2 regions of the Calidifontibacter terrae genome follow, and region 1 is predicted to be linked to the other one. Evidence: predicted binding sites of a transcription regulator. Region 1 holds the regulator's gene; the other holds the start of a gene.
What was found. Region 1 encodes LexA, which represses DNA repair genes until DNA is damaged. Its sites were predicted from a motif close to TCGAACANNTGTTCGA; they were not measured.

Region 1 (4,441 bases):
AACTCCTCGATGTCGGGATGGTCGACGTCGAGAACGACCATCTTCGCCGCGCGGCGGGTCGCGCCGCCGGACTTGATGGTGCCTGCGGACGCATCGGCGCCACGCATGAAGCTGACCGGGCCGCTGGCGGTGCCACCGCTGGACAGCAACTCCTTGGAGGAACGGATCCGGGAGAGGTTCAGGCCGGCTCCGGAGCCGCCCTTGAAGATGAAGCCCTCTTCCTTGTACCAGTTCAGGATCGAGTCCATCGAGTCCTCGACGGACAGGATGAAGCAGGCGGAAACCTGCTGCGGGCTCTTGGTGCCGACGTTGAACCAGACCGGGGAGTTGAAGGCGAACACCTGGTGCAGGAGGGACCAGGTCAGTTCGTGTTCGAACAGCGTCGCGTCGTCTTCAGACTGGAAGTAGCCATGTTCCTTGCCCGCCTTGACATACGTCAGAACGACCCGGTCGATGAGCTGCTTGAGGCTGTTCTCGCGAACATCGCTGCCGAGCGCGCCACGGAAGTACTTGGTGGTGACGATGGTCGATGCGTTCAACGACCAGAAGTCGGGGAACTCGACCCCGCGCTGCTCGAAGATCGTCTCGCCGCTCTTCCAGTTCGTCTGGACGACGTCGCGACGCTCCCAGGTGACCTCGTCGTAGGGGTGGACACCCGGCGTGGTGAAGATGCGCTCCACCGTGATGCCTTTGGGGCTCCGACGCGCACGGGACCGCGCACTGGTCGTCTCCGTCATGATTCTCCTCCGTATGAGTGGTGGCGATGCTGTTGAACTGTTGTTCGTGAGGTTCTGGTGTTCCGGAAGGAACCGCGAGCGGTTAGGTCCGGTCGGTGGCCGCGCGCTCGGCGCGCAACAGGCTGATGGCTTGCTCGAAGTCGTCGAGGCCACCAAATGCTTGGTAGACCGAGGCGAATCGGAGGTAGGCGACCTCGTCGAGCACCCGCAACGGTCCGAGAATCTCCAGACCGACGTCGTGGGCGTCGATCTCGGCGAGCCCTCGCGCGCGAATGCCCTCCTCGACCTCCTGCGCCAACAACGCCAACTGGTCCTCGCTGACCGGCCGGCCCTGGCAGGCCTTGCGCACGCCAACGAGCACCTTCTGCCGCGAGAACGGCTCGCTGGCACCGGAGCGCTTGACCACGGTCAGGCCTGCCGTTTCGACAGTCGAGAACCGCTTGCCACACTCGGGACATTGCCGACGACGCTTGATCGAGGTGCCGTCTTCGCTGGTGCGGCTGTCGACGACTCGCGAGTCGTCATTGCGGCAGAACGGGCAGTGCACGGGTGGCTCCTCTCGAGGCTGAGCAACCGGACACGGGCACGCAAATGCCCGAGCCGGAAGGGATGGTCAGGATCGCTCTGTAGTAGGTCGATCTGTTGATAACCGGTGGAGAAGTCGTGGACAACGTGGGGACCACATGTGGGCGACTTACATCGGTGTAACTACTAGATATAGGGATACTAGGCCGATCCGACCCCACATGCAACAGCTCGGCGAGTCGCGTTTCGAGGCGATCGACCGCCCTGGCAATAGGCCCCGGAAACACGGCTCACGACCAGGGCAGATGCTGAAAATGACGCGATCGGACGACCGCCCGAGGCGTGTCGTCCGATCGCATAAGACCGCTCCTGCTGCCTATCGCGGCAGCAGCAGGTGTTGCCCGGCGTGGACCTGCAGGGAGTTCAAACCGTTGGCCAACTGCACTTTCACCACGGCCTGACTGATCGGCAACGAGGGGTAGGCGCGGTGGGCCACGTCAGAGAGTGTTTGGCCCGTCTCGACGGTGACCCCCGCGGTCGCGGCCGCGGGTCCGGCCATCGCGCGAGCTACCCCGAAACCTGCCATCAGCACGGCCACGAGGCCGACCAGGACGAGCATCCGACGGCCTCGCACGGTCAACCGGATGCCACCGTCACGACCATCGAAGCGCCCGGCACTCGCGTGGGACTCGGTAAGTGGCGGCACCAGCTTCAGATGACGCCGCGGCCGACGCGTTGAGGGCGCCATTGCCGGCGTCGACATCGGCTGAGCAAGGTGAGTCACAGCACTCATCGGTTCCTCCATCCCCGACACCCAAGGGTGTCTCCAGGTGCAAGTGCCGTTCGCACAGGTGTGCGATCGGACGTCTGTACGATTTATAGCACGAATGTTCGAATTGGGCGAGACACGCGTCGTACACATGTTTGAAAGACTGGGTCCGACGGCATACGCTCGATTCATGCTTCGCAGCTAACTACCGACCACCGACAACATCGGTTCGGCGGCCGGCGAACGACAGCTGTAGACGTGCTCCACGAGTGACCAGACACACCGCGAACCACCAGACGGGACGACCACGACATGGCGAAGATTCACCACCTGCCCGACGGCGACGGCGGGGCCGAACTCACCACCCGTCAACGCAAGGTGTTGGAGGTCATCCGCAACTCGGTCGAGCGCCGTGGCTACCCGCCGAGCATTCGCGAGATCGGTGAGGCTGTCGGTCTGACCAGCCCGAGTTCAGTGGCCCACCAACTGTCGATGCTCGAACGCAAGGGCTACTTGCGACGTGACCCGAACCGGCCGCGCGCGATGGAGGTCATCAGCGCCGAGAGCGATGCCGACCGTCGGGATCGTCGAGGCGACGCGGGCCTTCCGGATGGCGACGAGGACGCGATCGACGAGACCGGTGTCGGCGATCAGCGCCCGGCGGCCACGTACGTTCCGGTCGTGGGTCGGATCGCCGCTGGTGGACCGATTCTGGCCGAAGAGGTAGTCGAAGACGTGTTCCCGCTCCCCCGACAGATCGTCGGCGAAGGTGACCTGTTCCTGCTGAAGGTGGTTGGCGACTCGATGATCGACGCCGCGATCTGTGATGGCGACTGGGTCGTGGTCCGCCAGCAGCCGACCGCCGACAACGGCGACATCGTGGCCGCGATGCTCGACAACGAGGCAACCGTCAAGACCTTCAAGCGCCAGAGCGGCAAGGTTTGGCTCATGCCGCACAACCCCGCCTATGACCCGATCGACGGCGACGACGCCGTCATCCTGGGCAAGGTCACCGCGGTTCTGCGACGCGTCTGATCGGGCTGGCGGGACCCGTCAGCGGGTTCCCTCAGTTGGTCGCCGCAACTGGCCGGGCCGGCAGGTGGGTGGCCAGATCGACCATCACCTGCTGCAGGTCGCGATGCACATGCGCAGTGGCGAGGTCTTCTGCTCGTGACCATCCGGTATTGACCAACACGACTGGGATGTCACGTCTGACGGCATGCCTCGCGAAGCGGTAGCCCGACATGACCCCGAGTGATGACCCGATCACGACCACCGTTGTGGCCGCCTCAACCAGCGCGAAACACTGCTCGACAAGCGCCCTCGGCACCGATTCCCCGAACATCACGACGTGTGGCTTCAGCAGGTCACTGCCGCACATCGGACAGCTGACCAGACGCAACTGCGCGTCCCACCTCCCGTCTAGCTCGACGTCACCGTCCGGTCGCAACGGCGCGTTGCGTGCGTCACCGACGGCCGCCTCGAAACCCGGATTCAGCCGTTCGATCTCCTGTTGCATCCACTCCCGGGCGACGGTCGTACGGCAGCGCAGACAAATCACTTCGTCCAGCCGTCCGTGCAACTCGATCACCGCGCGGCTGCCCGCGACCCGCGCCAACCCGTCAACGTTCTGGGTGATGGTGTGATCGATGAATCCCCGGTGTTCCAAGTCGGCGAGCGCTGCGTGGGCGCTGGTGGGCGATGCGGCGCTGAACCGGGCCCATCCGGCATAAGACCGCGCCCAGTAGCGACGCCGAGCCTCGACCGTGGCGCGAAACTCCGAGACGGTCATCGGTTGCACGCGGCGTACGCCGTCGGCTCCGCGGTAGTCCGGCAGCCCGGATGCGGTCGACAAACCCGCTCCGGTCAGCGCTAATACACCGCCCAGAGCGACTCGTTCGCGCAGCAAGTCCTCCGCTGCGGGTTCAGTTCCTTGCCCGTCTTCAAGGGCGCTGTTGGTCATCGTGGGGTGCTGGCTCATATCGCTTTGTAGGCTAGACCCCATGATCGACGCTGCTGGACTCCGAGTGATACGTGCCATCGCCGATGAGGGCAGCTTCACCGCCGCTGCATCGGCCCTCGGCTACTCCCAGCCGGCGATCTCGCAGATGGTCCGCCGGCTCGAAGAACGGCTCGGCACACCGCTGGTCGAGCGGATGGGTCGCAACGTCCGGCTCACCGAAGCGGGCGAGGTGCTTTCCCGGCACGCCACGAGTGTGCTCAGCGCCATCAGCGCCGCTGAGTCCGAGGTCGCCGCGATTGCCGGACTGCAGTCAGGCAGGGTGCGACTGATGGCCTTCCCGTCATCGTCCTCGACCCTGGTTCCGCGGGCGCTCTCGCTGGTCAAACAGCGTTTTCCCGAGGTGAAGGTCAGCTTCGCCGAGGGCGAGCCGCCGGAGTCTCTGGCCGC
Region 2 (4,441 bases), 230 kb from region 1:
CATCCGGCTCGCCGTCGGGCAGCCACTCCGGCCGGCCGGTGCCGGCCAGTTGCCAGCCGCGGTGCCGGTAGACCTGCGAGGCGGTCGACGAGGTTCCGGTCGTGACATCGAGCACCGGGACCAGACCGGACGCCCGAATCTCGGCCACAGCGGTGTCAAGGAGTCGTCCGCCGACCCCGGTGGCCGCGAATTGCGGACCGACGAACAAGACCGACAGGCAACCGAGTTCGTCGACGTTCACCCCGAGCGCATCGGCCCAAACGCGGCCGGTCGCATCGTCAGCCACGACGGTGCGACTCGCATGGCCGGCGATCATCCCGTCGACCTCGGCGGTCCAGGCCCCCACCTCGGACTCACGAACGATAAACGACTCGGCCCCCTGGGGCAGCGGCCAGATCAGCGGATAGCGCGAATACGGTTGTTGTGCGCCGAGCGCATCGATCAATGCCGGAATATCAGAAGACCGGCGCGGCCGGATCACCACCGAAGGAGCAGACACATGACGCAGGGTAGGCGTGCGCCACTGATCGGCGTGCTGGCGGTCCAAGGGGACGTACGCGAGCACCTCGCAGCGCTGCGCGCGGCGGGCGCGGAGGCGGTCCCCGTACGCCGCCCGGAAGAGGTCGAGCGGATCGACGGACTTGTTCTGCCCGGCGGTGAATCGACCACGATCGACAAGCTGACCCGCATTTTCGAGATCCGCGAGCCGATCGTTCGCCGCATCGCCGACGGGATGCCGGCCTACGGATCGTGCGCCGGAATGATCCTTCTCGCCGACCAGATCATCGACGGAACCCACGATCAACAAACTCTCGGCGGAATGCGAATCACGGTGCGGCGCAATGCCTTCGGGCGACAGGTCGACTCCTTCGAGACCGACCTGAGCATGCCTGTTATCGGCGCTGACCCGGTCCACGCGGTGTTCATTCGAGCGCCGTGGGTGGAGGAGATCGGCGACGGAGTCGAGGTTCTCGCCCGGGTTCCGGACGGCCATGGCGTGGCCAGCGGTCGCCCCGTCGCGGTGCAGCAGGGCGCGCTGCTGGTCACCTCGTTCCACCCCGAGGTGACCGGAGACCACCGGGTTCATGCGCACTTCGTCGATCTGGTCATCGCCGCCAGTTAGAGCAGTAGCGTGGAGCGATGGATCCGGAGCAGGGCACCATCTTCGAGGCCGCCGGTGGGATGAGCGCGATGCGCCGGTTGGCTGCCGCCTGGCATGTTCATGCAGTCGACGATCCGGTTGTCGGCCACGCGTTCAGCCACGGGTTCCGGGATGACCACGTCGAGCGCCTGGCGGCCTATCTCGGTGAGGCGCTCGGCGGACCCATCTCCTACTCCGGGTTTTTCGGTGACCAGACCGAGGTCGTACGCCTGCATTCCGGCAACGGCCTGCACCCGGAAATGAACGCCGCCGCGATCGCCTGCTTTGACCGAGCGATCACCGATGCCGGCCTCGCCGACGACCCGGAGTTGGCTGGCGCGCTGCACGACTACTGGGCGTGGGCCACGCGTGTGCCCATGCAGAGCTATCCGGATGCCGCCGGAGATGTCCCGCGCGATCTGCCGCTGACCCGGTGGACGTGGGAAGGTCCGGTGACGGCGCCCGCGGACCAGCAGTCGACCGGTCCCGATGTCCATCGCGGTCGTGGCGACGTAAGATGACCGGCGGCCTGCGTCCGATCCGATCGGGCCGACCACGACGACGACACGCGTAGAGGGAGACATGAGCGGTCACTCCAAATGGGCAACGACCAAGCACAAGAAGGCTGCGATCGATGCCAAGCGCGGGAAGCTCTTTGCCAAGCTGATCAAGAACATCGAGGTCGCGGCGCGCCAGGGCGGCGGTGACCTCACCGGCAATCCCACCCTCTTCGACGCGGTCCAGAAGGCGAAGAAGTCTTCGGTCCCCAACGACAACATCGACCGCGCGGTCAAGCGTGGTTCGGGCGCCGAGAGCGGTGGCGCCGAATACATGAATCTCATGTACGAGGGCTACGCGCCCGGTGGTGTCGCGCTGCTGATCGAATGCCTCACCGACAACAAGAACCGCGCTGTCGCCGAGGTTCGCACCGCACTGCAGAAGAACGGCGGCTCGATGGCCGACGGCGGTTCGGTCGCCTTCCAGTTCCACCGCAAGGGCGTCGTCATCGTCCCCAAGGGCGACCAAACCGAGGACGACCTGCTGGAGATCGTGCTGGACGTCGGCGCGGAGGAGATCAACGACCTCGGCGAGAGCTTCGAGATCGTCTCCGACGCCGCCGACTTCGTCGCAATCCGGCAGGCCCTGCAGGCTGCCGGCGTCGACTACGACTCGGCCGAGTCCTCCTGGCTGCCGACCGTCGAGGTGCCCCTTGACGCCGACGGTGCCAAGAAGATGTTCCGCATCATCGAGGCCCTCGAGGACTCCGACGACGTTCAGAACGTCTTCGCCAACGGTGATGTGTCCGATGAGGTCATGGCCGAACTCGACGCCGAGGACGACTGACCGAACACCTACGAAAATCCGCGCGACTTTCTGCCGCTTGAACCTGTTTCAGCCGGCAGGAACTCGCGCGGATTCCGCTTTCGGCGTGGCGCTGCCACGGTTGTCGGAGCTGCCGGTTACGGTGATCGCACCGAACATGTGTGCGAGGAGAAGATGTGCGCGTCCTGGGTGTCGACCCCGGCCTGACCCGTTGTGGTCTCGGAGTCGTTGAGGGCGGCGTTGGCGACCCCTTGCGGATGATCGCGGTCGGAGTGGTCCGAACCCCGGTCGACGACGACCCGGCCTACCGATTGCTGAGCCTGCAGACCGAGATCGACGAATGGATGCAACGTTACGAACCCGACGCCGTCGCGGTGGAGCGGGTGTTCGCCAAGGCCAACATCAAGGGCATCATGGGCACCGCCCAGGCCTCGGCGGTGCCGATGCTGGCGGCCGCGCGCCGTGGTCTCCCGTTGGTGTTGCATACCCCCTCGGAAGTCAAGGCCGCGGTGACCGGCAACGGTCGCGCCGACAAGGCCCAGGTGACCGCGATGGTCACCCGCATCCTGCGTCTCGAGGTTGCGCCGAAGCCCGCTGACGCCGCCGACGCGCTCGCGATTGCGATCTGCCACGTGTGGCGTGGTGGCGCCCAAGACCGCATCGCGGCCGCAGCTGCCGCCCAACGCCTAACCCGCCCCCCGGTCGATGTCGACCGTTCCGTCAGGAGGTACGCCCGATGATCGCCTCGCTGCGTGGCAACGTGCTGCGCCGTGGCCTCGACCACGTCGTCATTGAGGTCGGGGGAGTCGGCATGCTCGTCCACACGACCCCTGCCCACGCGGCCGCGGCTCGTGAGGGTCAGCCCGCGACCTACGCCACCACGCTGGTGGTCCGCGAGGACTCCCTCACGCTCTACGGCTTCGGCGACGACGATGAGAAGGACCTGTTCGAGCTGGTTCAGACGGTCAGCGGGGTCGGCCCGCGGTTGGCGCTGGCGATGCTCGCGGTCCACGCGCCCGCCCCGCTCGCCAGTGCGATCAGTGGGGGAGACCTCACCGCGCTGACCAAGGTGCCCGGCATCGGCAAGAAGGGCGCCGAGCGGATCGTGCTCGAACTGAAGGACAAGGTGGGCGCCTATGCCGGCGGCGCCACCCCGGAAGCGCCCGCGGTTGCCGCGGGAGACGTCGTACACCAGCAGGTGGCCGACGCCCTGGTTGGTCTGGGCTGGTCTGCCCGGCAGGCCACCGAAGCGGTGACCCGAGTTGCTGAGATGGCTGACGCACCCGCCGAGGTTGCCGGCCTGCTGCGCGCGACCCTGCGCGACCTAGGACGGTAACCAGCCGTGAGTGATTACGACGACTCTTCGTACGAAGCCACCGCTCGGATCGTGGATCCCGGTGGCGCGCCCGACGAGCGCCATTTCGAAGCGGCGCTGCGGCCGCGGCGATTGTCGGAGTTCCCCGGCCAACCGCGCGTCTCCGAGCAGCTCGGGCTGGTGTTGGAGGCCGCCAAACGGCGAGGAACGACCCCCGACCACGTGTTGCTCTCCGGGCCACCGGGGTTGGGCAAAACCAGCCTGGCGATGATCATCGCCGCCGAACTCGAACAGCCCATCCGGATCACCAGCGGGCCGGCCATCCAACATGCAGGCGACCTCGCCGCGATCCTCTCCTCGCTGGCCGAGGGTGAGGTGCTGTTCCTCGACGAGATTCACCGGATGGCGCGACCGGCGGAGGAAATGCTCTATCTCGCGATGGAGGATTTCCGGGTCGATGTGATCGTCGGCAAGGGTCCGGGCGCAACCGCGATCCCGTTGGAATTGCCACCGTTCACGGTGGTGGGTGCGACCACTCGAGCCGGGCTGCTGCCCGCCCCGCTGCGGGATCGCTTCGGGTTCACCGGCCACCTCGATTTCTACTCCGCCAAAGACCTGGCCACGATCATCGAACGCAGCGCCGCCTTGCTCGGTGTCGAGAC

Region 2: ruvC (crossover junction endodeoxyribonuclease RuvC) is a predicted target of LexA. The motif match lies at 2,616-2,631, and genes of this name have one in related genera.

What each region holds. Positions count from the first base shown of each region.
Region 1 is NZ_BAAGZF010000006.1:255,998-260,438, forward strand. It holds gene ACYU98_RS09410 (vitamin B12-dependent ribonucleotide reductase) at 1-737, opposite strand, end outside; gene nrdR (transcriptional regulator NrdR) at 820-1,284, opposite strand; gene ACYU98_RS09420 (LysM peptidoglycan-binding domain-containing protein) at 1,639-2,055, opposite strand; gene lexA (transcriptional repressor LexA) at 2,344-3,066, shown strand; gene ACYU98_RS09430 (Sir2 family NAD-dependent protein deacetylase) at 3,098-4,012, opposite strand; gene ACYU98_RS09435 (LysR family transcriptional regulator) at 4,035-4,441, shown strand, end outside.
Region 2 is NZ_BAAGZF010000006.1:25,908-30,348, reverse strand. It holds gene ACYU98_RS08335 (GNAT family N-acetyltransferase) at 1-499, opposite strand, end outside; gene pdxT (pyridoxal 5'-phosphate synthase glutaminase subunit PdxT) at 500-1,123, shown strand; gene ACYU98_RS08325 (globin domain-containing protein) at 1,141-1,662, shown strand; gene ACYU98_RS08320 (YebC/PmpR family DNA-binding transcriptional regulator) at 1,724-2,485, shown strand; gene ruvC (crossover junction endodeoxyribonuclease RuvC) at 2,641-3,204, shown strand; gene ruvA (Holliday junction branch migration protein RuvA) at 3,201-3,800, shown strand; gene ruvB (Holliday junction branch migration DNA helicase RuvB) at 3,807-4,441, shown strand, end outside.